2 regions of the Sporosarcina sp. P20a genome follow, and region 1 is predicted to be linked to the other one. Evidence: riboswitches for the same ligand, from Rfam matches in the RefSeq annotation. Region 1 holds a riboswitch; the other holds the start of a gene.
The links. A riboswitch is a leader RNA that binds a small molecule or an ion and turns the genes downstream of it on or off. The one in region 1 is predicted to bind thiamine pyrophosphate.

Region 1 (15,754 bases):
TCTACATCCAACATACATTTGAAGATTCTTATTTTGAAGAGGAATCTGACTGGGATTATGTTAAAGCAGCAGTTGAAGGAAGTTCATACTATCAATTGCCACGTGCTCTTCAGTGGGCAACAGGCAATATTGGATTCCACCACGTACATCACTTGGCACCAAGAGTACCAAACTATAACTTAGAAATGGCGCATGAATTGACACCGCCATTGCAAAAAGCTACAACGATTACATTGAAAACTAGTTTTGAATCATTACGTTACCGCTTGTATGATCCAAATAATAAAAAGTTCATCACATTCAAAGAAGCAAAACAATATTCACTAAAAGATAAGTTGTCGATTGATTTAAAACCAAAACGTACACGTTTATCATAAAATGGCGAGAGAAGGGGCGATCCTTCTCCGCCTTTTTATTTTGTCCATGTCTCTCAAAAGAGCTAGCAGAGACAATATTTGTTACAATGGGATGAAAAGGACGGCGATGAGAACTGATGTATAGTTGGTATAGTATTTTTCCTAAAAGCCCCTGGCTCAGTATTTATGCTTGGGTTGTATTTTGTATTTTACCTTTCTTTTTTATTTTACGAAGTGCATCTTCATTTAATTTAACAATAGGCATCATGTTATTAGTGTTATTTTTCCTTTCTTATTATTTTTCCGCCAAGTCCAAAAGCGGTCTTATGTATATGTGGATCAGTTTTGAAATTGTCATTTCGGTCGTGATGACCTTGTTGTTTGGATATGTGTTTCTATCACTGTTCATTGCGTTCTCTATTGGAAATATAAGAAGACCAGTAGGCTTTTTTATTATTTATGGATTGCATATTGCGATCTTGATCGCGGCGATTGTTGCAGGGTTCTTTCTTGAAATTGAATTATTTTTACCGCAAATCCACTTTGTTATTATCACCGTTATTGGTGTAGTATTATTGCCTTTCAATTTATATAATCGTCAAAAACGAGACTTACTTCAAGATCAGTTGGAGATTGCAAGGGAAAGGATTTCCGAACTGATGATCATTCAAGAGCGTGAGCGTATTGCACGGGATCTCCATGACACGCTTGGGCAAAAGTTATCCATGATTGGTTTAAAAAGTGACTTGGCTTCTCGATTAATGGATCGAGATATCGAGTCTGCCAAAGCAGAGATTCAAGATATACGTCAAATTTCTAGTACGGCATTAAAAGAAGTCCGGGTTCTCGTCAGTGGGATGCGGCGTGTGAAGCTTAAAGATGAGCTGGTGCGCGTCCAACAATTGTTGAATGCGGCGGAAATCGATTTAGATGTAGAAGGCAATCCGAATTTCCCCGACGTGTCTCCCATTGTAGAAAATGTACTTGTCATGTGTTTGAAAGAAGCAATCAATAACGTAGCGAGACATAGTTATGCAAAGCGGTGCTGTATCATATTTGAACAGACAGAAAAGGCATTTGTAATTAAAATAAAAGATAATGGTATTGGTATCGCGCAAAATGGTGCGAATTTACCGGGTAACGGGCTCGATGGTATGAAGGAACGATTGGAGTTCGTCAACGGTAAATTGTTGATTAAAAGTGACGATGGGACTCAACTGAAAATCGTGGTACCTGCTGTTCTAAAGCAAATAAAGGAGGGGTAACGTATGATCCGCATTGTAATTGCAGAAGACCAAGGAATGCTGCTCGGTGCACTAGGGTCGTTGTTGAACCTGGAAGAAGATATGGAAGTAGTAGGCAAGGCTAAGAATGGTCAAGAAGCTGTGGACTTGGTTAAAAGTCTTCAGCCAGATATTTGTATAATGGATATTGAAATGCCGATTAAAACCGGCTTGGATGCAGCGGAAGAGCTACAAGATATGGAATGCCAAATTATTATTCTAACGACGTTTGCTAGAGCGGGTTATTTTGAACGTGCACGCAATGCAGGGGTTCGTGGTTATTTACTGAAAGACAATCCGATCGAAGAACTGGTGAAATCGATTCATTCTATTATTGAAGGTCGCCGAATTTATGCACCAGAATTAATCGATATGGCATTTGAAATGAAAGAAGAAGAGAAGAATCCATTGACTGAACGGGAAGTTCAAGTACTTAAATTGGTATCGGAAGGGAAGACTACGAAACAGATTGCGACTGAACTGTTTTTATCACCTGGCACTGTCCGTAACTATATCTCCACGATTCTGGATAAACTTGGTGTGCGTAATCGTATTGAAGCAATTACGTTATTTAATGAAAAAGGCTGGTTCGAATGAAATCTGCACAGGCATACATTCATAATAGGGAGTGGTTAGTGAGTGAATAAAATGACGCAAAGTGAGTGGCTTGTAAAGCTACCCTTATTACAAAGCGTGGTAGAGAAGAAGGAAGTATTATGGTGTAACCCTACTATTGAATCAGTAAAAGCTGGCCTGTTGAAGACGCGTTTATCAAAAGACAATATAACAGATGCTAGAAATCGCTTAGAAAGATTTGCTCCCTATTTGGCCAAAGTTTTTCCAGACACGGATCAAGGTATCATTGAATCTCCATTAACGCCGATTCCAAAGATGAAGCAAGAAATTGAAGCGGCATACGCTATTGATATTCCAGGCAGGCTTTTATTAAAGCAAGATAATGCGTTACCAATCTCCGGCTCAATCAAGGCGCGTGGTGGGATTTATGAGGTGCTTAAACACGCAGAGACACTTGCATTAGATAATGAGTTGCTGGATCACACAATGGATTATAGCCAATTCGATTCACCGACATTCCGTGCATTGTTTGCAAAGCACAAAATAGCTGTAGGCTCGACTGGTAATCTAGGATTGAGTATTGGCATTATGAGTGCAAAACTTGGCTTCGATGTAACGGTGCATATGTCAGCCGATGCTAAACAGTGGAAAAAAGATTTACTGCGCTCAAAAGGTGTTCACGTAGTGGAGTATATGGATGATTACAGTAAGGCAGTAGAAGAAGGTCGTCGTCAGGCAGAGGCTGATCCGTCTTGTCACTTTGTGGACGATGAAAACTCTACGGATTTATTCTTGGGATATGCAGTGGCGGGGGAACGTGTTGCAGCACAATTGAAAGAGCAGAATATTGCTGTCGATGAAGCGCATCCACTATTCGTCTATTTGCCTTGCGGCGTAGGCGGTGGACCTGGCGGCGTGGCGTTCGGATTAAAACTAGCATTAGGCGATCATGTCCATTGCCTTTTCGCTGAACCAACACACTCACCGTGCATGATGATTGGAATGATGACAGGAATGCACGATCAAGTCTCGGTTGCAGACTTTGGACTGGACAATAAAACTGCGGCCGATGGATTAGCAGTCGGCACAGCTTCGGCATTTGTTGGGAAAACGATGGAACCTTTCCTGACAGGATGCTATACGGTAGAAGATATGACATTATTCACGCTACTGAAAAAGCTGGCGGACAGTGAAGATATCTGGCTAGAACCTTCAGCACTGGCTGGTATGACAGGGCCTGTACAAGTTATTCAGTCTAAATTACCATTAGCGGACTCCAAAGACACGACGCATCTCGTATGGGGAACGGGTGGGAATATGGTGCCTGAAGACGAAATGAAGGGCTATTATAATCATATGAGGAAATAATGCACACTATTTCCCGGGAAATCGACAAAAGATCCGCAGACATTAGTCTCTGCGGATCTTATTTTTTGAGTGTGTAATTTAGGAGCGCTTAGATATCACGGAAGGCGTTGTGAAGTGACAATCCGCCCTTACTATTAATTTTGCCACACTTCATAGTCTTACTGTAAATCTTTAAATAGCTTCAATCTCAAAAGTCTTGGAGCTAATAATAGACCGATAATTGTCCCGCTCACTGTCGATACCAGAAAAGGGGGGAGGAAGAAGAAAGCCGTTACGGTTGTGCCCATCAATATTTTTGCATAAGGTACCGCAAACAAAGGTGCTATCAAACCGGTACCGATTATCTCCCCAATACCTGCACTCCAATTGTTTTTGAAACGCTGATATAATATGCCGGCCAAAACGGCGCCGATCATCCCGCCTGGAAATGCGAGCAGTGAACCTGTTCCCGTCAGTACGCGTACGAGTCCTGTCATAAACGCTACTATGACAGCGGCCCCCGGACCCATTACAATTGCCACTATGACATTCACAGCATGTTGTATGGGATAAGCTCTGGCGATACCAGCAGGAAATGAAACGAACGCAGAGCCGGCAACTGCGATTGCGACAAACATGGTCATGAACATCATTTTGCGTGTATTCATATGGACCTCATTCATTTCAAAAAGGAGTGAATGGTTTTTAATAAATCGCTTGCTGCATACTGTGGATCTTTCGCCGATGCAATTGCAGAAACAACAGCTACACCATCTGCCCCAGCTTGGATAGTGGAGCTAGTAGTAGCCAGTGTAATGCCACCTATAGCAACTAGCGGCATGTTAGGAAACGCAGTATGGATTTCTTCTACCAAAACAGTACCTACAACGGCTGAAGCATCGAGTTTGGTCGAAGTCGGATAAATCGGACCTAGTCCTATATAATCCGCACCAATTGATTGTGCGAGTTGTACTTCTTTTGAGTTGTGAGTAGAAACTCCAAGCCATTTATCCGGACCGATTCGCTGACGCACGCTGTCTGCCTGTTCGTCATCTTGTCCAACATGAACTCCGTCTGCATTAATTGCCAATGCTAGATCCACATCGTCATTGATGATGAAAGGAACGCGGTACAGTCTGCAAAGTGCCTGACACTTCTTGGCGAATCCGAGCAAAGCTTCGCCTTCAAGTGCATTCGATCCTTTTTCACGCAACTGAAAACATGTGATACCACCGCGCAGAGCTGCTTCCACTATTGTTAATGGATCCTGACTACCCGAGTTTGGTGTGCCCATTACAAAATATAAGCCTAATGCTTTCCTCACTTCCATCGTTCGCATCAGTGCAACTCCTTTTTTAGCTCACCGTATGCCCAGTGATTTGTCGGTCCGTGTCCTGAACCAATCTTTAAGCCATGTTCAATCGCAGCCTGTATGAACTGCTTTGCTTCGGCGACTGCATCTGGCAACGAAAAGCCTCTCGCTAGAAAACTCGTCAAAGCAGCTGCAAATGTGCATCCAGTTCCATGTGTATCTTTCGTTTGAATCCAAGGTGTTGTCACAGTGAACGATTGACCGTCTGCGTCCGCGTAATAATCTTTTGCATCCAGCACGTCATTACGGTGTCCGCCTTTCATCACGACGGCTTTCGCTCCCATCTGGATAAAAGCGGTTGCGGCTTGCCGAATGTCTTCGTCTGTCTGTATTTTCATTCCAGTCAGCACTTCCGCTTCAGGAATATTCGGTGTAACAATTGTAGCCAGTGGTAGTAAATGTTCTTTTAATGCTTGAATCGCCTGTTGTTGCAATAAAGATTGTCCGCCCTTTGCAATCATGACAGGGTCAATAACTAAAGGAATTGGAGGATATTCTTTTAATAGCGCAGCAACTTCAGTAATGATTTCTGCCGAAAATAGCATGCCGGTTTTACATGCTTTTACATCAAAGTCATCAAGCACTGCACGTATTTGTGCTATGACTCCGTCGGTCTGTATCGGATATACACCGTGAACGCCATGTGTGTTCTGTGCAGTCACTGCGGTGATCGCAGACGTTCCGAATACACCTAGCTCTTGAAATGTCTTTAAGTCGGCCTGAATTCCTGCTCCTCCTCCGCTATCCGAACCTGCAATGGTCAATGCTACTTGTACTGTCAATTGAAAAACCTCCTGTCTATTATGCTAAAGATGTTTTCGATTCGCGATCCAATGTATGTAATATATTTAAGAAGTTCACAGCAAAGTCTCCAGGACCACGGGAAATTTTCGCTGTTTGTTCACCAGCTCGTTTATAAAATAAAAGTGCATCTGCAACGGCTTCCAAAGGATGTTCCATTCCTACTGAGAGAAAAGCACCTGTGACAGAACTGAGTAAACATCCTGTGCCGGTTATGGTAGTCATCATAGGGTGGCCGCCTGTGATAGACAATGTGGAATGGCCGTCCGTGACGATATCGACTTCGCCCGATACTGCTACGAGACAGTTGTACTTACGAGCAGTCTTTTTCGCCAGATCTTCGATGTCTGCAGAACCTTCTCCTGCGTCCACACCTTTAGCGGCCCAAGGTACATCTGCAATCGCAGCAAGTTCCCCTGTATTACAGCGGATCAATGTGACATCTACTTCGTCCAGTACTTTCAGGACGCTAGCTTTACGAAAAGGGGTGGCGCCTGCACCAACCGGGTCTAGTACAACAGGTTTTCCTGCTGCACGGGCACTGTTTCCAGCTAAAATCATTGCGTCCACTGTTTGTTGCTTTAACGTGCCAATATTTAAAATACTGCAAGCGGCAATTTTTGCAATATCTTCTGCTTCCTCTACTGCATCCGCCATAACGGGAGATGCACCTATTGCAAGTAAACCATTTGCTTGGAAATTCGCGACTACAAAATTTGTAATGCAATGAACGAGCGGTTGCTTTTGACGAAGTTGTTGAATAAGCTGCATGTTTCTCTTCCTTCCTTTAAAGGTATATATACAAAAAGCCCATGCATTGATGGGCGGTTGGGTATGAAAACTACCCACTTTCCTCCGCTAGTATGTACTAGATCAGGTTCAAAGGGTTTGCGTAATTGCATCTCAGCCAAAAAGTAGGCACCCCTAGTGGTTGCTATGTATCAGACAGGCTAATTATATCATATACATGAAAAAGGTTAAAACGATACTGGAATAATGGGGTGGAAGTACGTGGAAATGAGCGATTGCGCATAGAGGAAGAGGTATAACTATATGCTGAATGTTACATAATTATCTGAAGGCGTATAACTGTTTCAGATGAAATAGATAAAAGGGAGCAGATCGCAAATGGAGAAATTATTCGAAATTCAACAAATGGACCATTCAATGGATGATATATCGTTTACGTGGAGTGACACAGGTGGTTATTATCGTGTCTATAAAAATGACCAGCAAGTATATGAAGGAACGGCCCCGAAGTTTACAGATGGGCAGCTAGACCCATCACATCCTTTCCAGTATACAGTGGAACGAGTAGAGGAAGGATGGGTTCGAGATGTAATTGTTATCCAGACATCTGCCCTGACCGCGGTACAAGAAGATGAACATCCTTTACAACGACTAGTGATCACGACGATTGCCGCCTCCTCACAAATTGCTCTGTCGTGGGAGTGGATTAAGGACGTGGAGAAATTCGATATTTACCGTAACGGTCAATACCTCGAAACAATTGCTGATAATCGTTTTATTGATCGCGAGGTAAGTTCTTCGGAGTCGGTCGTTTACAGTGTGTCGGCAACATGCCCGTTGATTGATAGCAATCAGAAAATGAATATCAGTAAGTCAATCGCATCAAAAGTGTATGAAGTGATTATGCCCCCGAATCCGAATAATAAACCAACAGAAGAAGTCTACACCTTTTCTGTGCGTGTAAAGCAACGGGATCAATTACTCACACCGATAGCTGACAGAAAAAAATTAAATGAAGTGAAGCAATGGAAGTTCCGCTATACGACGTTTTTAAAGGAAGATATTATAAAGAATCCAAATCTCTTTTCACCTATTTCATACTTTACGGGGGATGATCGAGACTTTAATCCGGAAGGGAAAAGTTTCCGCACACGTGTGGATATAGAAGGACAGTTTGTCGCAGGAGATAGCACACTTCAATTTACAAAAGCAACCGGACCAACAATTGGTATGAATTATATGAAACGATATAAGCGCCATGACCATGCGTCTGTAGACGGTATAGAAATTGAGCGATTAGAAGGGAAATCGACTGAAGTTCATTTTGCAATCAACCATGACGTGGGCAACCCACTAACTGCTTCGCCACCTATTCATTATGAAGTGAAAGCTCATTTGGATCGGAATGGGAACTTAGACTTAGTTGGTTATCATAATGATGCGCCTCATCATGAAATCTATTTAGCACTTGATGACGAGGACTGGCGATCGGTGCATCGTACTGAAAGTGAAGGGTTAGCGTATTTGACTGGTGTGCTTGGAGATAATTATTGGCGTTACGTGACATGTAATTAATAATAAACCGCCGCAGTCCATAGTGGATTGCGGCGGTTTACTTGACTAAGTCGTGCTATTTGATCGTTTCTTGAAAACTCTTTCGGTCTGAATTAAGCTTGGTGACCCGTACGTTCAACTTACTGATTGATTCCTCTGTTAGTTCAATTCCTCCGTCTTGCTCATATTTCTTCCACGTGTTCAAGTCTTTTCTGTATAACTGTTCGGAAAATCGATAGACGTCAATGTTTTTTTCTATAGCCTCTTTGTATGTCTCTAAAATTTGTTTAGATATCTCTTCCTCCAATCTTTTCTGGATATCTTTTATCGAAATGGAGCCTTCCTTTGTACTCAGTGATGCTTCGACATCTACTTCCACATTAAATTTCACACCATTTTTATTGATGGGTGTAATGGTCGGTTTTACTTTATCGACTATTATGGATACGTGATCATCTTTTTCTGTTTTGAAAGAAATTCGACCACGTTTAGTTTTCTTATTCATCCACTGCAATCCTCTTGCGCTAGAACCCGAAATAAATCCTTTGAAATTGTGGCGTGAAATGGACGCTATGCCTGATAATACAGGTGCTGCAACGGATTCTTTTGCAGACTCCCAATTATCCTTTACATCGATGAGAGGGATTGCTGCTTCGTGACCTGGCTCGTCCAAACCGATAATCAGCTCGCGTATATTCGTAGGATAGACAAACGATTCTTGTTCGTAGGAATTGTCTGGATCACCAAGCTTTGATAGGGTAAGTGCTTTATTAATAACAGGCCGGACCAGCAACACGTCCTGCACCGGATCTTTTGTGGCGTATAACCAAATTTGATAGCGCGTTTCTAGATACCGTGTAATTCTGTCAATGACTGTATTCAATTTGCCGTGCTCCAACACCTTTTCCGATACAACAATGTAAGAAGCATGTCCCCAAAATACCTGCTGGTCAACGGAATGGTACAGCTGGGCAAGGGCATCATCAAACGTATCGGCCTTTGCAAATCCTACTTCTGCCTGAGGTATGTCACTCACGGGTTGTTCAGATTTTGGTGTGTTGGCAAAGTCGATGATCTGTATATATATGTGAAATTGATTGTCTATATAATCAACACCCAAGCCGTTGACATACAGCATTCGCTCGGGTTCTCTCATATCCCAGCAACCCGCCAGTAATAACGTCAGACAAAGTGTTGCGTACAACGCAGCTTTTTTCATTCTCCCGTTCCTTTCTGGCGTGTTTTATCCTTTGGATGCAATACGTCAGGTCGCTCATTGTATTGCTCAGTAGGTAGACGGAACAATGTCTTTTTAATATTTTTCCACTTGATGTCTGTTGCAATACTTAAATAAGGGACCCCGAATGTATGGATAGTTGATAAATATAAAAGGGTAGCAAATAAAGACACATAAAAACCAAATAAACCCATCAGTCCGGTAAGTAAAATAAAAAACACGCGTAATGCACTGACAGCTGTAACGAGTGATTGATTAACTAAAGTATAGGCCGCAATTGTAGAAGTGGCGATCACGACAATCATAGCGGGACTTGTTAAACCTGCGCGTATTGCTGCATCTCCAATAATCAATCCACCTACAACTCCAATCGTACTTCCGATTACAGTTGGCAGACGTAGACCCGCTTCTCGAAATAACTCAAATAAGCCAAGCATCAATAACATTTCAAACATAGAAGGAAAAGGTAGACCTAAGTTTGCCTGTACGATGGTTGCTAACAATTGAATAGGCAACTGATCTTGATGAAAGGCGGTGAGTGCAAGCCAGAAAGCGGGTAACAGTAAACCAATTAATAAACTGCCGAGACGAAGCAGTCGTTGTATCGAACTTTGTAGACTTGGAAATTCAAAATCCTCGGATGTTTTCATTAATAAAAACAAGCTGACCGGAGTGATGACGGCGTAGGCTACGCCGTCCACTAGAATAACAAAGCGGCCTCTCGCCAATGACTGGATTGCATTGTCAGGTCGTCCCGTATAGTCAGATCGGGGAAAGAGCAAGGCTTTTTTATTCACTAACTCCATCAATGCATCACCGCTGAACACAATATCGGTATTCACTTTGCCCAGCTGTGTCCGCAGTTGATTTAATGTATCTTCACTGGCAATATCATCGAAGTATATAAGTGCTACAGAAGTTTTTGACCGTGTGCCTAATTCAAACTTTTCAACGCATAAAGAATTGGTTGGAAGGCGTTTTCTAATGAGTGCAATATTAACTGAGATATCTTCAATGAAGTTATCACGAGGTCCTTTAACCGGAACTTCTAAACGTGTTTCTTCAGGTGACCGATTTGGTTTACTTTCAATATTACCGGTTACAACTAATTGGAGATCTTCAAAATACACGAGCACATGCCCCGTATACACTAGCATAATTAGTTCTTTTTCTGTTTTTGGAATCTGAAGTTTTGGTATATATAAAGAAGAGCAGAGAACTTGCTTACTTATGCTTTCTTTATTGTCAGTATATAATTCACGTACATTTGGAATCACGACTTCATTCAATAATTGTGCGTCGAACATTGAATCGCATGTGATGAAGTAGACTGTATGTGATTGAAAAGTATAGGGCTGGAACTGTATATCACCAGAATGTAGAAAAAGTTGCTGTAGTGAATCCAGATCAATGTTCATATCAGGAGCTTTCATACTATATCACCATTTCCTAATAGATTAGTTCGGCTGTTTTCTTATTTCCTTCCCGACCGTTGTGCGGCAAAGACAAGAAAGAATGTTAGTAGAAACAAGAATACAAATGTGCCAGTTAAAACATAATCACCTTTGATTTTAAGAAACACATGGTCACTCACTAAAAGTAAGGATACGCTCATAAAGAAAAGGGCCGGCAAGATGATCTTTGAAATCCGCTTCTTATCACCAGTCATCCCTAACAGATCAATTGCAATGAAGAGTAGCAAACCAATGCGGATAAAAGCACCGGTTAGCCATTGATAAATGGAAAGGAAGTCTAAGTGTTCAAAAAAACGACCGATCGAGACAAGTCCCCATTCCTCATAAGCAGGATAAAGTTGCTTCGCGGCTTCATTTGGTCCGAACTCCGTAATAGCACCAACGAGGGGACCGATCGTCAGCCCGAGCAAAATGAGCATCATGACCGTGAAATGGTACCAGCGAAACGGATTTTTCACGCGATGCTGAATGAAGAGAAGCAATGACAGCTCTATAAATCCCGACGCAGGATAAATAGCGGATTTGAGGACAGGTTGTACGCCGTGTTCTAAAAAAGGCATTAACATGTTGTAATCTTTCACTTGCAAGTTAGTAAACGCTACGAAAAATCCGAAAATGACTACACCAAATAATACGATTGCATTGACGGTGACTATGGATTGTATATTGGCCATCGCAAGTAGAACGCATAAGACGCTAAATGTTAGCAATAATAAAAATAGGGGAGTTTTCGGCAAAAAAGTGGCGGCAATCCACTCCAACATCTCGACCATTGTAAAAGCAGACAAAATCAGCAGAAAAATTGCAACCATATATCGGATGACGGCCGATGGCACCTTGCCGACATTATCAGTTAGCCACTTCGTCAAATGTTTCCGTTCGGACTTTTTATGGATATAGATAAAAAGAAAGACAAAGGGAAAGATAGCAAGAAACGCAATTATGACCGATATCCATCCATCTCTTCGTGCGTCCTCCAACAGTGAAGGAATAATGGTCACATGATTTTTCAGTCCAATAACCGTCATGGATAAGAATATGACATGCAGAATGCTGATAGAGCTCTTTTGATTCATAGAAACCCCTTCTTAACTAAAGTAGTTTCCTTTAGCTTTACCTAAAATGTGCAGTTTTATAATCTATATAAGTAATTAAAAAGGAACAGCAATATTACAGTCTACGATTTGTATGATCTATAAAACTATTTGATTGAAAGCGCTTACCAAATAGTTTAGAATAAAAGATAGCTTATGAAAGCGTACGCATCAGGAATAAAGTGAAACTATGTTTCGTATAATAGCTTTGCGTGCATAATGATTGCGCTGAGATACAAGCAAAATAATGAGAACAGGGAGTGTGACGCAGTATGGTACAAGCTTCAGAAAATCTAGTTTACGCAAATCCAAATACAGAAGGTTCAAAGGTTCAGTTCAAAGAACGCTATGATAATTTCATCGGTGGCAAGTGGACGGCACCAGTAAAAGGCCAGTATTTCGATAACTCAACGCCAGTTACAGGTAAGGTATTTACTCAGGTGGCGAGATCTACAGAAGAAGACATTGAACTGGCTCTGGATGCAGCTCATGCAGCAAAAGATGCGTGGGGAAAAACATCAGTCACTGAACGTTCGAATATTTTGCTGAAGATTGCTGATCGTATTGAAGAGAATTTAGAAATGCTAGCTGTAGCTGAAACATGGGATAACGGAAAGGCTGTACGTGAAACATTAAATGCCGATCTTCCGCTTGCAGTTGACCATTTTAGATACTTTGCTTCTGCAATTCGTGCGCAAGAAGGCGGAGTCAGTCAAATAGACAACGATACTGTAGCCTACCATTTCCATGAGCCACTAGGAGTTGTAGGGCAGATTATTCCCTGGAACTTCCCTATTTTAATGGCAGTATGGAAACTTGCTCCGGCATTGGCCGCAGGAAACTGTGTCGTGCTAAAACCAGCTGAGCAAACACCAGCGTCTATTTTAGTATTGGTTGAATTAATCCAAGACTTACTGCCGGCAGGTGTTCTGAACGTAGTCAACGGTTTCGGACTGGAAGCAGGAAAACCACTAGCATCCAATCCGCGAATCAATAAGATTGCCTTCACAGGAGAGACGACAACAGGCCGTCTAATCATGCAGTATGCTTCACAAAACTTGATTCCGGTTACTTTGGAATTGGGCGGAAAATCCCCGAACATTTTCTTCGAAGATGTAATGGCGGAAGATGATGCGTTCCTTGATAAAGCAGTTGAAGGTTTTGTTATGTTCGCATTAAACCAAGGAGAGGTCTGTACGTGTCCATCTCGTGCGTTAATTCAGGAATCCATTTACGATAAGTTCATGGAACGTGCACTTGAGCGGGTTAAAGCGATCAAGACAGGAAACCCATTGGATCCAACAGTCATGATGGGTGCTCAAGCATCAACTGAGCAACTAGAGAAGATTCTTTCTTACCTAGACATCGGAAAACAAGAAGGTGCAGAATGTCTGACAGGTGGAGAGCAGAACAAACTCGAAGGTGATCTTGCAGAAGGTTATTATGTGCAACCGACTGTATTTAAAGGACATAATAAGATGAGGATCTTCCAAGAAGAAATCTTTGGTCCTGTAGTAGCAGTAACGACGTTTAAAGATAAAGAAGAAGCGTTAGAAATTGCGAATGATACATTGTATGGACTGGGTTCAGGTGTATGGACGCGCGATATGAATACAGCGTACCGCTTCGGTCGCGGGATTCAGGCAGGGCGCGTATGGACGAACTGCTATCATGCATATCCGGCACACTCTGCTTTCGGTGGCTACAAAGCTTCGGGTATCGGCCGTGAAAACCACTTACAGATGCTAGCGCATTATCAGCAGACAAAGAACATGCTAGTTAGCTACGCAGAAAGCAAACAAGGATTCTTTTGATCGAATCTGTCTGGAGGATCCGCAGTGAATGGAGGAATTCCTATGCCAGATCGAGTAGTCGCAACAGAAGAAGCATTGGCTCTTATAGAGTTGTTAAAAGAGAAGCACGGACCTCTGATGTTTCATCAGTCCGGCGGTTGCTGTGATGGATCTTCCCCGATGTGTTACGAAGATGGAGATTTAATTGTCGGTAACCAAGATGTATTGCTAGGGCACATCGGCGGCATGCCATTTTATATGATGAAAAGTCAGTTTGAGTATTGGAAACATACACAGCTAATTATTGACGTAGTCGATGGACGTGGTGGAATGTTTTCGCTCGAAGGAGTGGAAGGGAAACGTTTCCTGACTAGATCCCGGGCCTTTACTGACGAAGAATATAAGGAATTAACTCCATAAAAAAGCCTTCCGTTAAATAGGAAGGCTAGGACTGAAAGCAACTCCAGGAACATCGGAGTATGTTTTCAGTCCATTTTTTTATAAGTAGATATATATATAATCTTTACGAGATAAAACGTTGCCGTTCTTCAGGTGAGGGCAACATACAAGATAACTCCTTTTTGCCGAACCATTTATATCGATTTGTTGCAATGTAGTCATAGACGATGTCGCGGATTGCGGGTGGAATGACTATGAATAGAAATGCCAAGTGCCATAAACCATCCAATTTTTTTGCGATACGTAAAGCTGCGCCTGACTTTGTATAGGCTTTACCATTTTCAATCAATACTAAGCTATCTACGTTATCAGGAATTTGATAATCCTTACGAAATTTTCTACCTACATCATCTTGTAACGAAGCGAATGAAAAGTGTTTGTAAGGGTCACGTTTAATAATAAATTGCACGCTTGCGTCACAGAAGTTACATTCGCCATCAAATAGTATAATTCTATTTCGTTCCATAAATATTCTCTCCTTCAAAAATACATGATATCGTACTATACCCACATAGCATGAACTTAACTCACTCTATATAAACGGAATAGTTTGACATCTTTAGTGATTCGTATATAATAGAAGGTGACTAGGTTGGTTCTGTCTTGTGTATCATATATAGAAGAAAGGGTGAAAAGGTATGGAACGTCAATACATCCATCCAGCTGAGCTGGAGTTGCGTCGTGACTCTGACTTTTTACGTTCCGAGAATATGGTAGGCGAAGGTGCTCCGGTCTATGGCGCATTAAATGAGTGTAAAATTCTTATAAAGAAATTGGAATCGATAGAAAATAGCCTTGGTTTTGAGAAGCCTTCTACACCTAGAAGCTGTGAGTTATAAATTGTCTATTAAAAGTAAAGCAATCTCCTTTATCTCTATTCATAAAGGATATTGCTTTTTATTTTTGGCTTTCCTATGTCGGTAGCCCGTAACAAATTTATTTACTCGCATGTAATAGGGTATAAGGAGGTGGAGAAATGAATCAAGGACATTGTGGAATGTCAGGCGGACATCACCAGCAAGGATGGGGGCACCAACAGCATCATCATCATCAAGGAATGCAAGGTCATCAAGGTATGCCAGGCGGACAGCAGCAAGGTTTCCAACCCGTATTTTGCCCGCCACAGTATCGGTTTAACGATTGCTTCACTAAACAGGAAATGCCATTTATTCATCCGATCGTGAATGTGAATCGACACCACGTAGTTGGTGTGCCACAGCACTACTATACAGAAACTACTGAAGACGTTATGGGCTCTACTATTATGCCAGGAAGAGGACCAGGAATGGGGCCAGGATTCGGACCAGGATCTGGAGGTATGTGGGGTGGCCAAGGTTGTCATCGCCGTAGAAGATGCCGCTAATTGTTTGTTAATATGAACAATCCGCCATCTCTAGTATTTTAGAGATGGCGGATTGTTTTATTTTTTTAACGCCTGTCGAGTCTATACGGCGCTTTCAGCATTTAATGTTATGCATTAAAGTATCGCGCGTCGGGGTGTGCGAAGACCATTGCGGATACGGATGCTTCTGGTTCCATCATGAATTCTTCGGTCAGAATAACTCCGTGCTCTTCGGGTCTGATGAGGCGGAAGAGTTTGGCTTGGTCTTCTAGGTTCGGACATGCTGGGTAGCCGAATGAGAATCGTTGGCCTTGG
Region 2 (15,754 bases), on a different contig from region 1:
TCTTCATCATTTACATGGTTCGGAAGATTTTCGCGATCTTCAAAGAGAAAGAGCGTAAACGCAATGAGGACATGAATCAATGGAACAACAGATAATTTACGAACAGGACGTAGTAAATGCAGTATGTGTATTGATTGCAAAAGAATCACGTGCAATGCCAGACGACGTGGAAGTCGAACTTGCTTACGATGACGACACTGGGTTTTCAGCAGACGCCGAGCTTAACGGCAAGATGCATCATTTGGACACCTCCCGTCTAGTCGAGGCGCTTCGCCTTTGGATCGAGCAGTATCTCGATCAGGATCCGATGGCAGCAGGCATTCAGCTAAAGCTGGATGATGAAGAAGGGATTATCGCGATTGTTCGATAATCAACAGGACGCCCCTTTCCGGGAGGGCGTTCTTTTTTTCGTGTTCAATAGTTTAATGGAGAGGCTGGCAGTGGTGTTGGGGTGGGGATTGGTGCTTCGGAGGGGACGCTTTCCGGAGGGCGGGCGGTGAACCACACAGCTCGCTTCGCTCGCATGGTGTTTCACCTGTCCCGCTGATCCTCCCGGAGTCGCCCCTCCTACGCGCCAATCTCTTGCAGTGTGAGTGGAAGATACACTTTGTTGCGCATTAAAGTAAGTGTTGTAATACACTTTTGAACTTCAGTACTTGAATTAAAATAAGTTAAGACAATACAATAATTCACACACCATCGACAGTAAGTGTTCTTAGTCCTTTCACTATAAAAGTAGGATGGAAGCGGAAGTTGGCGGCGAAGTGCAAAGATGTGCTCCTAACGCTTCGCTTTTACTCGCAAAAGCCGTCCTTCGTTACGGCTCTTCCCGATGGATTAGCCCGATCAGGTGAGACAACCAAAGGAACGCAGTGACTAGTTGGCTCACCGCGGGCCCATGGGAAAGCGTCCGCCAACTGGAGCTTCCATCCCATCGTAATCACTAAGTAACTCACTCTTTCCAAGCACTTGCACTTGCACTTGCACTTGCACTTGCACTTAAACTTAAACAAGTCGAAACAACACAAAAAAAGATGCCCCGAAACCCCGGGACATCCTACTTGCCTAATCACTTCATATTCTCAGATGTAATCTCAGCACAAGCAAATGGCGTTCCAGAATTGCCGGCTGGATCTGTTACGTTATCATCCGGACCTTCATGGATAACCAAAGCTGTTCCGTCTTCATCAATTAATGAATTGTCTTTTCCAGACTCAAGCGTAACTGCATCTGTTGTTACAGTAACTTTTGCGTTCCCTTCTTCATCCGCCACAAGATTCTCCAAGTCTCCTGCATGGTGTCCTTCTGGATTCTCTAACCCGTGTTTTTTATCTGTTGGGTTGAAGTGACCGCCAGCCGACTCTTTAAAGTCTGGTGCTGTACAGACACCCGTTTCATGGAAGTGCATGCCGTGTTCACCTGGCTCAAGGCCCGTTACGTCAATGTCCATCGCTACTCCAGATGGTCCTTGCGTTAGCGTTACAGAACCGATTTCTTCTCCGTCAACATTCATAACCGGCGCCATCACTTCAGGCTCCGCTGTTCCCTCTTCTTCCACGACTGGATCACCGCTACCGTTGACCGGTTCTTTTTCTTCATCCGCCGCGCCACCGCAAGCCGCCATCATTAGTGCCGAGCCCAATACAATACTAGGTAATTTCCACATAATTGAATTCCTCCTTGTGTAAGTTATGTACATTACTGTTCATTACTGCTTTTATAATGAACTCATAGTGTCTAGTGTACCCTATTTAATGAAATTCTAACATGTGATTGGGACTTTATGAGCGGAGCACGTGCTGGATTGAGCGTATAATTTGTGACATTGAGCGGACGCCGCCATGCAATGAGCGGTTAACGACTGACTTTGGGCTGATTTAGCATTGCATAGAGCGCTTAAACACTAACATTGAGCGGATCTAGGGTCGCATTGAGCGATTAGTGGATGACTTTGCACGGAACCAGTGGTTACCTCCTGACCTTGAGCAGCGACAGATAGAAAGCATAGCATTGAGCGCTTACCCCATGACATTGAGCGGAGCCAAGTACTACATTGAGCATTTATAAGGACTGATAGAGCACTCGCCCAGAAACTATGAGCGGATAAGCCACAACATAGAGCACTCAGCCAAATTAATGAGCGGCCGGCCCTCTCACCCGCCCCCCCACAATAAAAAATACACTCCAAGGAATTACCCTCAGAGTGCTCACTAACCATAGTACATTCCACAACACTTAATCTTCAATCAGCGGATACACACCGTTCTCATCATGCGTCTCCGTTCCGACGACTGGCGGGTTAAAGACACAAATCAAGCGCATGTCATCTTTTCCACCACGTAAATAATGCTCGTCGTGTTCATTCAACGCATACATCGTACCATCTTTGATCGGATAGACTTTGCCGTCTGCGATCGTTTCGATTTCCCCATCGCCTGCCACGCAGTAGACAGCTTCTAGGTGGTTTTGGTAATGGATATGTGTTTCCGTTCCAGCATAAATAATCGTTTCGTGGAACGAGAAGCCCATATTATCTTTCTTCAGCAAGAAACGTCGGCTTGCCCAATTTTCTGCTTTTGTTTCATTTTCGCTACCAATAATTTCATCTACTGTACGTACTATCACTGAACATTCTCTCCCTTAGTTTTTAACAATTTCTTCAATCGCTTCTTCTAGAATATCAAAGCCTTGATCAATACCTTCTTCATCCATAATCAATGAACCGAGGAATTTGACGACTTCGCCTTCAGGTCCAGATGTTTCAATGATCAAGCCTTTTTCAAATGCTTTTGCACAGATTTTATCCGCATAGTCTTCCTTGCCTTCACCACAGACGATTCCTTGCATGAAGCCACGGCCACGTGTTGTAGCTTTCAACTGTGGATAGTCTTCGACGATGGTTTCCATGCGCTTCGTGATGAGCTTGGATTTTTCTTGTACCGATTTAGCGAATTCATCTGTTTCCCAGTACGATAAAGCTTCAGTCGCTGTCAAGATCGCCATATTGTTACCGCGAAATGTTCCGTTATGCTCAGCTGGACCGAATGTATCGTATTCTGGTTTGATCAGCGTGAGTGCTAATGGTAATCCGTAGCCACCAATGGATTTTGATAGACAAACGATGTCCGGTTTAATGCCGGCTGGTTCAAAACTGAAGAATGTTCCAGTACGTCCACAACCTGCTTGCACATCATCGACAATTAATAAGATATCGTAATTTCTGCAGAGACGTTCCACTTCACGCAACCACCCAAAACTTGCGGGATTGATGCCGCCTTCCCCTTGTACCGTTTCGAGAATCATAGCTGCAGGTAAATCCAAGCCACTGCTTGCATTTGCTAAATACTTTTTTAGGAAGTTCAATGATTGCCCTTCTTCTAAAAACGTATCATACGGCATAGAGGTCGTATTGGTAAGCGGTACTCCGGCTCCATCGCGGTTGTATGAGTTGCCTGTTACAGACAACGCACCAAGCGTCATGCCGTGGAAACCATTTGTAAAGCTTACAATATTTTGACGTCCCGTAACTTTGCGGGCGATTTTCAGCGCACTCTCAACTGTATTCGTCCCAGTAGGACCAGGAAACATTACTTTATAGTCCATGTTTCGCGGCTGCAAGATCACTTCGTTAAATCGTTCAAGAAATTCTTTTCGGACCGTCGTCCCCATATCCAAACTATGTGAAATTCCATCATCATGAATATATTCAATCAGCTTTTCTTTCATTCTATCGTTGTTATGGCCGTAGTTTAAAGCACCTGCGCCGGCGAAGAAATCGATATATTCTTTACCTTCCGTGTCCCACATCTTATAGCCTTTTGCTTTGTTGAATACTGTTGGGAAACTTCTGCTGTAACTTCTCACTTGCGACTCGCGATTCTCGAATACTTCCATTACTTTCTGACTTTTTGTCAGTACCATGTGTAATTAATTCCTCCGTTAGATTCTGTATTTTCCCGTGTCATGTTGCGGCAATCGGCTTGTTTCTCAGAATGGTCCAATGCGGAACAGTTCTTCTGATTCATGCCCGCCACCAGGGAATTGATCTGTCGTATAGCCATCCGTAATCGTGCATTCCGTCTCCAAATCACGTGCTAAGCCTGTAAATAACTTAGTGGACGCCTCATTAGATGGTGTGACGGTCGCTTCTAGATAGCGAATATTTCGACATGCATCACTTTGCAAAATCGTATGCAGCATATGGGAAGCTATACGCTTACCACGTACCGATTCATCGACTGCGACTTGCCAGATAAACAATGTATCTTGCGCTTTTGGTTGAATAAAGCCTGAAATGAAGCCTACAAGCTTTCCATGATCTTCTACGATAATACTCGTATCGCTGAATTGGTCTGCCCACAGCAAATAGCTGTAAGAGGAATTCAAATCAAGTACGTTCGTATCCTTAATGAGCTGCCAGATGAACTTTCCATCATTTACAGTCGGAATACGAAATGAATACGGATCGTTCGGATCTAGTCCTGCAATCGAAACTTTGTGTTTTGTGTCCAAACAGTTTCTCCTCCAAGTTCTCTTACATGTAGTTGTACAAGTATTCATCATCTGTGAATTTCTAAGATGTGTGCTTCGTTACCCGAGAACACGATCTACTTCCAATACGTTCGTCGAATAGTCATTAATGTGAGGTTTTTACGGACCGAGCACATACACTCGGCAGATTCTAGTTATGAATCTAGCGGATATAGCAAGGGTACTTACGTAGAAAAGCCAAAATGGAGATTCTTGCTGGCTACTATGGGTGCTATCTTTCTGCCTTGCAGTATGAAGAGCAAAAAAGAGCGCCTTTACAAAAGCGGGGAGCTTTTGTTCATGGAAACAGCAGATATATTAACGATTCGCTGATATGAAAGACACTTTCATTATCTAAAATTTACTACCATACGCATTCATCCAACCAACGTTCACACACTGGCGAAGAAGCAAACTAGGTGTCGCCTGTGACACTGGTTGCTATTATAGGAAACTCCGAAAACGTTGTCAACAGTAAATATATCTATTTATTTATTTGATTAAAAAGTAAAACTCAGCTAAGCCAGTCAGCGTATAGCCTGAGAGAGAATATAAAAAACCGGAAACATTTTTCGTTTCCGGTTGAATTTTATGAAAATAATATCTTTTCTAATTCCATTGGTGCAATATATGTATCACCTTGATAAACGCGCATATTGCCTCCTGAAATTTCATCGATCAACATGATATTCCGCTCAGGATCACGACCAAACTCCAATTTAATATCATATAGCTCTAAACCTTTTTCGGCCATCTCTGAACGGACTACTTCAGAAATTTGCTGAGTTAATTCTTTAAGTGTTGCGTATTCTTCATGCGTCAAAATGTGAAGTTGGGCCAAAGCATCTTCTGAAATAGGTGGATCTCGACGTTCGTCGTCTTTCAATGTCACTTCCACGAAAGCATCAAGTACTTGTCCTTCTTCAGCGTACGCACCGAATCTGCGCAAGAAACTTCCGACCGCACGGTATCGACAAATCACTTCTAATCCTTTACCAAAGACCGTAGCAGGCTTCACCGTCATCGTTACTTCGTCCAGATTGGCATCGATGTAATGTGTCGGTATGTTTTGCTCCGCCAATTTCTCAAAAAAGTATTGTGTCATGCGAAGTCCGGACTTCCCAGCACCATCAATCGTCAGGCCTACTGTGTTGGCACCTGGATCGAATACACCATCTTCCCCTGTTACATCATCCTTGAATTTCAATAGCACGTGGCCATCTTCCAAGCGGTAGACGTCTTTCGTTTTACCAGAATAGGTTAATTTCATCCGTACGATTCTCCTCTATTCATAAATGTGTACTACTTATTCAGTATAAAGCACTTTGACGAGAAGAAAAAGTATTGTTTGACGAAACTTGACGGACTTCAACGTAGATTTCACAAAATAATCTTATACTTAGGATAATAAATACACTTGAAGAGGAGGAAATTATCATATACTTTCATACAATTACGTTCTACCTATTTTCGGAGCGCTATTTGAAATTCGTACTAAGTAGAATACCTACCCCCCATCAAGACACATATTGATTTGGCTCCACTAGAAACAAGCATCCTTAACGATCACTGTAATTGTTGTAGAAATCGATATCGGCAATTAAATTGCGGGATGAGTACTTATTCAAAAAAACTCTTTTCATTCCACCATGGGCATGATACGCTAGTTCTGAAAACCAAATATTTTGACCATTAGGGGAATCCTTCACAAGGACTGAGAAAAGAGTGTGGCTCTGAAACCCTTATTACCTGAACAGGTTAGCACCTGCGGAGGGAAGTGGCGAGTCGTTCCGTATGTATTTCTGTCGACATTTCTACCACTTTCCGATTCGGGAAGTGGTTTTTTCTATTGGAGGGGAATGAATGAAATTACTTGGCGTGACCGACGACCGTCTTTCGGTTGATGAACTGGCACTAGATTTGTTGCAGACAGCACCGCTTCTTGATGCCATCATTTTGCGGGAAAAGTCCAAGACAGACGAACAACTAGTAGATCTAGTTACGCGTCTTGCCAGTACTGAATTTCCACTCGACAAGCTCATTCTTCATGCCAGACCTCACTTAGCTAGAAGACTGAACCTCTCAAAAGTACAGCTGACTGGTTATGGTATGCCGTTACGGGAGGCACATCGAAAATTTCCTGAGCTCACTTTCGGTTGCTCGATTCATTCATTGAAGGAAGCAAAGGAAGCTACGCAAGAAGGTGCTGATTGGCTCCTGTACGGGCATATTTTCAAGACGTCATCGAAGCCTGGACTGCCAGCGCGCGGAACGGAAGAATTGTTTTCTATTGCTGAGTGTAGTTCGGTTCCCGTGTATGCGATCGGCGGAATTCAGCCGCATCACCTGCCCATTTTACAACGAAATAACGTAGCAGGTGCGGCCGTATTATCTCCTATGCGTTCACTGGAAATCTTACAAAGTTATAGAATAGGAGAGGTATCTTATGGAGAAAATGATTGATCTGAACGGAAAATCGTATTCAGTTGTTTCAGAAGTAGGGACGATTCAGCAGTTACTTGAACATTTAGGACTTGGTGATCGCATTTTGATTGTGGAGAAAAACAAAGAGATTTTGGAGAAAGATCACTACGACGCACCGATCATGGACCGAGACCAAATTGAAATCATACATTTTGTAGGAGGCGGATGAAGATGTTAAAAATTGCAGATAAAGAATTCTCTTCACGATTATTATTAGGTACAGGGAAATATCCTTCATTTAAAATACAGGAACAAGCAGTCGCTGTATCGGAAGCAGAAATCCTGACGTTTGCGGTACGACGCATGGATATTTTCGAAGCATCACAGCCCAATTTCCTAGAGCGACTTGATTTGACGCGCTATACATTGCTGCCAAATACAGCAGGAGCGAGTACAGCAGAAGAAGCCGTACATATCGCACGTCTCGCCAAAGCATCCGGACTTTGCGACATGGTAAAGGTTGAAATCATTGGATGTAGCCGTTCGCTGCTTCCTGATCCCGTGGAAACATTACGCGCTTCTGAAATGCTGTTAGAGGAAGGCTTCATTGTATTGCCCTATACGTCAGACGATGTAGTACTTGCGAGAAAACTATGCGAATTAGGTGTTCACGCTATTATGCCGGGTGCTGCACCGATTGGTTCGGGCAGAGGCATTCTGAACCCATTGAACTTGTCATTTATTATTGAGCAATCCAATGTACCCGTCATCATTGACGCAGGAGTCGGCTCTCCAAAAGACGCAGCTTTTGCGATGGAACTCGGCGCAGACGGTGTATTGTTGAATACGGCAGTATCGGAAGCCGCCAATCCTATCATGATGGCGGAAGCAATGAAGCTCGCGATTGAAGCGGGACGTCTCGGTTATAAAGCTGGACGTATGCCGGTCCGTGATTATGGTGTAGCTAGCAGTCCGACTGAAGGGCTTGTGACGACTTGATCGGTAAATATTCTCGGCAAGAACTGTTTGCACCCATCGGACCAATTGGGCAACAACGTATCCGCGAAGCAAAAGTTTTCGTCTTAGGAGCTGGTGCGCTCGGCTCTTCCGGAGCGGAGATGCTAGTGCGGGCAGGGATCGGCGAACTGACGATTGTCGATCGCGATATTTTGGAATGGACCAATCTTCATAGACAGCAATTATATACAGAGCAAGATGTCATCGATCAATTGCCTAAAGCGATCGCTGCGGAAAACCGATTGCGCGCTATCAACAGCGACGTGAAAGTTCGTGGGATTGTGGCGGATGTCACGCCTGAAAATGTCCTCGAATTATTCGAAGGCCATCAATTCATTCTCGATGGCACAGATAATATCGAAACTCGATTACTCGCAAATGATGCCGCATTACAACTCGGCATCCCCTTCTTCATGGGTGCTTGCGTCGGTAGCTACGGTCTGACGTTTCCGATTGGTGTAAAAGAAGAAGCGCCCTGCTTACATTGCCTGCTCGAAGCATTGCCGCCACAGTCTTTGACATGCGATACAGTCGGCGTCATCTCGCCCATCGTCGTCACAACTGCTGCCCGACAAACCGCGGAACTGCTGAAGTGTATCACGGGGGCGACGATGGAACCCCGTCTCGAATCCGTCGATCTCTGGACAGGCGAACGCGCCGCAATGAACGTACAAAGCATGAAGAAACCCAATTGCCCAAGTTGCTCAGACACCCCTGTCTATCCTTATCTGTCTGCCAATGAAGTCATTCGGACCGCCGTACTGTGCGGACGCGACACCGTTCAACTGACATGGCCGAAGAATCGACAAGTTGAACTGATACCATTTGCCGAGTCCATTCGCGATATTGTTTCTGATTTAAAGCAAAACCCTTATTTGGTTTCCTGTGAATATGACGACCATCGACTCGTGTTATTCCGCGACGGCCGGATGTTGGTGCATGGAACGAAGGATATTACGGTTGCGCGGAGGATTGTGGCTGGTTTGTTGGGGTGATCGTTTTTTTGGGGGAGAGCGGTGGTGCGTGGTTTTATGAGCGGGTAGCGTGTCTGATAGAGCGGATAGCTCTTGGCATTGAGCGCTCGAGCGGTTTTATGAGCGCTTTACTCGCTGGATAGAGCGGGTAGCGTGTTGCATAGAGCGGATAGACGGCAACATTGAGCGCTACCACGATTTTATGAGCGGCTCCACGATTAAACTTGATATTGAGCGGTTTACACGTCACATTGAGCGGATAACAAGCAGCATAGAGCACTCAAGCAGTTTTATGAGCGCTTTACTCGCTGGATAGAGTGGGTAGCGTGTTGCATTGAGCGGGTAGACGGCAGTATTGAGCGCTGCCACGATTTTATGAGCCGCTACACAATTTAACTCGACTTTGAGCGGTTAACACGCCACATAGAGCACCCCACCACAATCCCACCAATAAAAAACGCTTCGGAAAGCCTTAAAAATGGCCGTCCGAAGCGTTTATTTCATTAAAAATCTAACATCCCAATCACTCAGGCAAACCTAAATCCGCCTCAGCCGTACTCTCCAGCCTCAACACACCATCCGTCATCTTATACACTTTATCTACGTACTTGATCAACCGTACGTCGTGCGTCACAACAATGGTCGCCGTCTGATTGGACTTGGTTTCATTACGCAACAACTCCATCACTTCAAACGCCCGATCGGAATCGAGTGAAGCTGTAGGCTCATCTGCCAAAAGAATTGATGGCTTACTGAACAGCGCTTTAGCAATCGCTACACGCTGCCGCTCGCCGCCCGATAGATCGGAAGGATAATTCTTATGCAATTTGGTAATACCTAAATCCTCGTATAATTTACGTTGCTCGTCTTTTGACATATTGCCTTTCTTCACTTTATTCAGCAATTCGAGCTGCTCGTCAACAGTTAAGAACGGGACAAGGTTGGAAGCTTGTAATATAAAACCAATTTCCTGCAAACGAATTTTAGAACGTTGCTTTTCATTTAGCTGCGATAATTCTTTTCCGTTAATGATGACTTCGCCCTCGCTTGGCGTTTGAAGACCCCCAGCCACCGTCAAGAACGTACTTTTACCTGAACCTGATGGCCCGATGACTGCGACCAATTCGCCACGTTCGACTACAAAATTGGTCTCCTTCATCGCCTCGACTAGCGTATTGCCTTCACCGAACGTCTTTTTCGCATTTCGTAATTCTAGTACCATCTTTTATCCTCCTATCGCTTCGAGCGGATCAATTCGGATAATCGTCCAAACCGAAATGACGGCTCCGAGAATCGCCACTACTATTAAGACCAAACCATAAATAATCATGGTAGGTATATCAAACATGATAGGAACGGCATTTGGCAGGAAGCTTCCCGCAAGTAATGTCAGACCGAATGCGAGGACAACCCCGATTAGCGCAAGAATGAATGTCTGCGCGATAACCGATCTTGCCAAATAAGCGCTGGAAATCCCCTGCGCTTTCATTAGACCGAACATGCTGATTTTCTGTACTGTCAATACGTACAAGAAAATCGCAACAATTGCAGCCGAGATAACGAATAGGAAGTAAATCATATACGTTAACGTCAAATTCTGCTCTGTATAACCCGGCAGATTCTCAATGAAGGTTTCCGTTTCAATGATTTCCGTATTGTCTGGCAAGGATAGTGCATCCCAATCTTTGTCTTTGATGACAATTGCGTTGACAATATCTTTATTCATTGTATACGCGTCACCAAATTTGATCTTCTGCATGTCATTTAACTTCATGTAAAGTATAGGTGATGCATTAAAACGAGCCTTTTCCGTAAAGCCGACAATCGTCAGTTCGGTATCCGATGAAGATAGCTCCAGCGTATCGCCGATCTTAAAGCCTTCATCTTTCAACACATCGGATGCTACCACACCGTTTTGAACATAAAACGTCGGGTCCCCTTCAGTGACTTCGGGCTTGATAAACTCATCTCGATCAATACCGAAGAGCATAACGTTTTGCTTGGTGTCACCGTTGTTCGCAATAGCTCCCATTTGACTGACAACAGCTGTTTCTTTCGCATCTAGCTCATCGGCTACTTCTTTGTTGAGTGCCGATTCGTATAAACTTTTATCGGATTCCTCTGTCAGTAACACCGCATCAACTTTCCATGTGTCAATCGCCTCTCTGTTCATGCTGGCTAACCCATTTGCCAGTCCCGATAGGAAGAACACGAGGAACGACACCAATAGCAAGATCGATGTAATGAGTAAAAACCGTAATTTGTTCTTTTTAATTTCACTCCAAGCTAAAAACATGCATTCTCACTTCCTTTTATAGGATATTTATTGCTACTTCTTTCGATACGCCGTAATTCAATGAAATTCATTGCCTAATTATCATATTCTTCTATCGATATAAACAAACTGCCGTTTCCTGATTTGTTCACACTTTGTATAACGTTCATGTTAATTGATTATACATAGTTCTAACTACAAATACTAGAATAATTGATTAGAATAAACCTAATTCTTACTTTTTGAATTCCTGCTGATCAAAATCCCTACAAAGAAACCATATACCGCGTGTCCCGCAATCCACCAAAACAGAGAAATCATGTTCGTGACACTTGGCGTTCGGTCAGAAAATGAAGTCGTTGGATACAAGATTAATCCGATAACGACATTCACTAGAAAAGTGAATAGAATCACATGGTTGCGGATGAAACCATTGCATTTATCGTACAACGTCACTAGTATGATACAGAGCACAACTGATACAATTAGATGAAAAAACACTTCAATTACTTCTGGAAATGCATACTCTTTTACGATGGGGATGTAATCTACATTCAATAGCAAAGTATACACTTTGTGACCTGTAACGGACTGCACCCCTTTCAATAGTATAGCGAGAAAAATCCCCGTTATGACACCAATCCATGTACCTTGCACAATATATGTATTTTTCATTTAGACACCTTCCTAGAATGTAAAAATAACAGATTTGACTTGTCTCGTCAAATCTATGTATAATGTTAGATATGAAGAACAGAGCGATAGTTGATCGCTAATTCTAGTACACAGAAAGGTTGATTGCTTTGAAGCCGTCGTCTGAAACCCCTACGTATACCATTAAACAGGTTGCAGATCAAACAGGCTTGTCGAGGCAAGTCTTGAGGAAGTGGGAAGAGCGCTATGATATCGTGATTCCACAGCGTCTCGATAATGGCTATCGAGTCTATCATGATGAGGACATTCGGTTATTTTTGCTGATGAAGCGCTATGCAGAAGAGGGTTTTGCGCTATCACAAGCAGCTGAAATGGCAAAGTCTCAAAAAAACTCCACTATTCCATCAAATTCTGAAAACAGCTATTTAGAAGATACACTGAGCGACTTACTGCGCCACGGTAAAAATTGTGATGAGCTAGAATTAAACTTCTCCTTACAAGCAGCCTATCATCGATTAGGACTTGAACACTATCTGCAGCAAATCGTTATTCCATTTTTAAAGGAAATAGGGGATCACTGGGCAAGTGGTGAATGGGATGAATACCAGGAAGCTTTGTCGAGTTTGGTCGTGCGTGATCAGCTCGTTCAGCTACGTCGCAACTTTCAATACCGGGAAGACTCACCTATACTGCTTGGTGCGTGTCTTCCGAATGAATCACATGAAATCCCAGTGCATATTTTTCTACTGCAACTCATGCTCGACGGCTGGCGCACAGCGATGATTGGATCTTCACCGGCTCCAGGCGCTATCCAGTCTCTTATAGAAAAGATAAAGCCTGTCAAAGTGTTGCTGTCAGCATCCACTACGTTTCCGTTTGAGAAGGATCCGCAGATGATCCAGGAGTTGGACGAGTTTGCAGGCCAACATCCCCATACCGAATTTTATCTAGGCGGATACGGGGCAATCATTTGGGCGGATCGGTTACATCTACAACATATCCATCTGCTGGAGTCGATTGATGAGATTTAAGAGTTTTTACATGTATCATATGCTGCCAATGCACGCGCACGGGCAGCTTGGTGATCAACGATCGGAGCCGGATAGGTTGTACCTATCGTAACGCCTGCCGATTCCAACACATCATTCGGTGCTTCCGCCGGCTGAAATACATACTTTACTGGCATGCCCGTTAACTCGGGCAGCCATTTTTTTATATACTGCGCATCCCCATCGAATTTCTTCGCCTGGAGAATCGGATTAAACACTCTAAAATACGGTGAGGCATCAAAACCACTGCCCGCCACCCATTGCCATCCCATCGCATTATTCGCTAAATCCAAGTCTACCAGCGTCTCTTCAAACCACGCCATACCTTCACGCCAATCGATCAATAAATGCTTGATCAAAAAAGAAGCCACAACCATCCGAACACGGTTATGCATATAGCCTGTTTCCCATAGTTCACGCATCCCGGCATCAACTAACGGATAACCGGTACGCCCTGTTTTCCAAGCCTCAAGCTGACCGTCAGCTGGTTGCCACGGAAAGTTTTCAAACTCTTGGCGAACGGGTTTCGTCAACATCTCAGGAAAATAAAGCAGCTGGTAATTGTCGAAGTCGCGCCACGCCAATTGCCGAATAAAAGCTTCCACTTGTTGATCACCAACGTCCTCCGCCGCAACTAACGCACCGTACCATAGCGAACGCACGCTAACATTCCCCCAAGCTAAATAAGGTGACATTCGCGAGACACTAGATTGTGCTGGAAGATCCCGTTCTATTAAGTAATCGTATAACCCACTGTCTCGGAACGTTTCCCAACATTCCATTGCAGCTTTTTCACCAGGTTGCCAATAGCTTGCGAGCTTGTCATACCAAGGGTAATCCGATAACAGTCTCCATTCATCTGAAGACAAAGATTGTAGCGTAGCAGTAGACGGCACGAATTCAGGAGTAGCAAGCGGTGTCGCGATGGGTTCTTGGCGCAGTCGCCTCCAGTAAGGCGTAAATACTTTATATGGCTGATTCGTTTTATTAAAAATCGCATCCGGCGTAACGAGTAATGACCCTTGGAATGAACGCACTTGAACACGTCTTTTCTCACAAGCTTCCGCTACTTCACGTTCTGCTTCACGGCTTTCCGGATCATATAATTCATTGAAAACAAGCTGATCCGCTCCACTTTCATCTATTAGCTTCATTAACTGTTCAACAGGTTGTCCTTGTCTGACGACGAACTGGATTTGCTGCTCCGCAAAGCGCTCGATTATTTCCAGCAAGCTGTGATGTAACCACCAATCCGATGCTGCGTGAAGCGTTTCTGGCAAAATGAAAACGGGCAACACTTCACCATGTGCTGCCGCCTCCACCAATGCAGGATGATCATGCAAACGCAGATCTTTTCGGAACCAAACTATTGTTTTACTCACTCTGTTCACTCCTTTTACTTACTTTAAAACGCACCCGATCCTCCGCCACCACCACCGGTTCCTCCGCCTCCACTGCTACTATCACTGCTTGGAGCATTGTTCGATACATTGGATGACGCTTGGTTGAATGAACCTGCAAGGAATACAGGGTTGTAGACGGCACCTCCGTAGTAGGAGTTTCCGTACTGCGTGTCTCCCGTATCATGTGGGTATCTTTCATCATGACGAGCGCGATTTTGATCAAGCTGCTTCTGCGCGCTGACGAAGTCCTTATAATACGCGTCCAGTTCAGGGTGCTTCACGCCCACTCCGTAAATCAACACACAAAAACGATCATCAATGGATAACCCTTCCCAATTCTTCGCATCTAGTTCCTTCATCCATTGACCTACTCGCTCCCACTCGAGTTTACGCAAAGTCCCTTCATAATTATATGGACTATAAAACAATGCGAATCCAAATGCAACCAATGTCAAAATCCCCACTATAACTAGCTGCAAATATAACTCATAATAGAAAAAGGAGATGGCAAACCCAATTCCAAGTACACCGATTAAACTTAGTATTACACGTTCTTTCGTAGTCTTGACCTTCATTTTATGTTCATTCAATTCTGCTTTTACAAGATCTTTCCACATGACAAATTTCTTATCAAACGCTTCATAATTCTTCTCTTCTTTTGTGTAACTTTTCAACTCGTTCAATGTAAACTTTTTATCATGACCAATTTGAAAAAATAACAGCTGAATTAGTTGCTTCTCATGTTCTAACTTAACGTTCGCGTCAACCAATTCAAACTCTTCATCGGATAGTTGTTTCACATTCCCTTTACGAACGAGATCAAGCAGCGCCGCGGACATCAGCTCGACGGAAGCCTCCCCATTCTTGAAAAGAAGTACTGCTGGTAAGCTCATATCATTCGCTGGAACGTAGAAACCATTCGACTCCATTTGATAGTATGCTTCCTTCACATATCTTTTCCTTCTAGCATTCGCAAAAAATCCAATCAAACCAACTCCAAAAATACCCGCCACTGCACTAACACCACCCACAACGCCGATCATCTTTTGATTCTGAATGAACTTCTGACGTAACATAGCTGCCATTTCTTGATCTTTTTTCAACGTCGGACGGATGTCGCTATCTACTGCAGTCATTTCTGGAAATAAAGACGACTCATAAACTACACGAATATCTCCATTTTCGCCTGCATGAACTTCACCTAATGAAAATATGACCGTTCCATCCGATTGTACTTTCCCTGTATTTTCCGCACTATCATAGCCAATGTACATCACGTCAGACGCTCGGCTAGGAGGCACAATTGTAATCGTCATATTGCGATAATCGGTTTCATTACGACGGTCAAAAAACGGCCAGTAAAACTGCGCGCCATCACTATATTTTTCCATTCCATTCCTAATGGTGTATTGCAAATCGAAGATCATG

Region 2: it holds a riboswitch for thiamine pyrophosphate, as region 1 does, so the genes downstream of both, CSV72_RS05720 (thiamine phosphate synthase) here and thiM (hydroxyethylthiazole kinase) in region 1, are expected to answer to the same signal.

Annotation. Positions count from the first base shown of each region.
Region 1 covers NZ_PDYT01000012.1:1,270-17,023, forward strand. Annotated here, with positions in the region: gene desA (Delta(5) desaturase DesA) at 1-377, shown strand, start outside; gene CSV72_RS10605 (sensor histidine kinase) at 494-1,621, shown strand; gene CSV72_RS10610 (response regulator transcription factor) at 1,625-2,236, shown strand; gene CSV72_RS10615 (D-serine ammonia-lyase) at 2,288-3,583, shown strand; gene thiW (energy coupling factor transporter S component ThiW) at 3,742-4,230, opposite strand; gene thiE (thiamine phosphate synthase) at 4,242-4,901, opposite strand; gene thiD (bifunctional hydroxymethylpyrimidine kinase/phosphomethylpyrimidine kinase) at 4,901-5,716, opposite strand; gene thiM (hydroxyethylthiazole kinase) at 5,736-6,506, opposite strand; TPP riboswitch at 6,569-6,671, opposite strand; gene CSV72_RS10640 (DUF3238 domain-containing protein) at 6,864-8,060, shown strand; gene CSV72_RS10645 (Ger(x)C family spore germination protein) at 8,116-9,258, opposite strand; gene CSV72_RS10650 (spore germination protein) at 9,255-10,694, opposite strand; gene CSV72_RS10655 (endospore germination permease) at 10,751-11,827, opposite strand; gene adh (aldehyde dehydrogenase) at 12,118-13,659, shown strand; gene CSV72_RS10665 (DUF779 domain-containing protein) at 13,702-14,058, shown strand; gene CSV72_RS10670 (thiol-disulfide oxidoreductase DCC family protein) at 14,162-14,563, opposite strand; gene CSV72_RS10675 (hypothetical protein) at 14,736-14,936, shown strand; gene CSV72_RS16575 (hypothetical protein) at 15,074-15,460, shown strand; gene metH (methionine synthase) at 15,568-15,754, opposite strand, start outside.
Region 2 covers NZ_PDYT01000003.1:26,618-42,371, forward strand. Annotated here, with positions in the region: gene CSV72_RS05685 (hypothetical protein) at 1-95, shown strand, start outside; gene CSV72_RS05690 (DUF2653 family protein) at 80-370, shown strand; gene CSV72_RS05695 (superoxide dismutase family protein) at 1,070-1,666, opposite strand; gene CSV72_RS05700 (ectoine synthase) at 2,236-2,625, opposite strand; gene ectB (diaminobutyrate--2-oxoglutarate transaminase) at 2,641-3,921, opposite strand; gene ectA (diaminobutyrate acetyltransferase) at 3,988-4,512, opposite strand; gene CSV72_RS05715 (phosphoribosylaminoimidazolesuccinocarboxamide synthase) at 5,120-5,800, opposite strand; TPP riboswitch at 6,215-6,323, shown strand; gene CSV72_RS05720 (thiamine phosphate synthase) at 6,394-6,993, shown strand; gene thiS (sulfur carrier protein ThiS) at 6,977-7,183, shown strand; gene CSV72_RS05730 (thiazole synthase) at 7,180-7,953, shown strand; gene CSV72_RS05735 (ThiF family adenylyltransferase) at 7,950-8,966, shown strand; gene CSV72_RS05740 (ABC transporter ATP-binding protein) at 9,469-10,167, opposite strand; gene CSV72_RS05745 (ABC transporter permease) at 10,171-11,241, opposite strand; gene CSV72_RS05750 (hypothetical protein) at 11,449-11,895, opposite strand; gene CSV72_RS05755 (MerR family transcriptional regulator) at 12,024-12,905, shown strand; gene CSV72_RS05760 (cryptochrome/photolyase family protein) at 12,902-14,305, opposite strand; gene CSV72_RS05765 (DUF2207 domain-containing protein) at 14,329-15,754, opposite strand, start outside.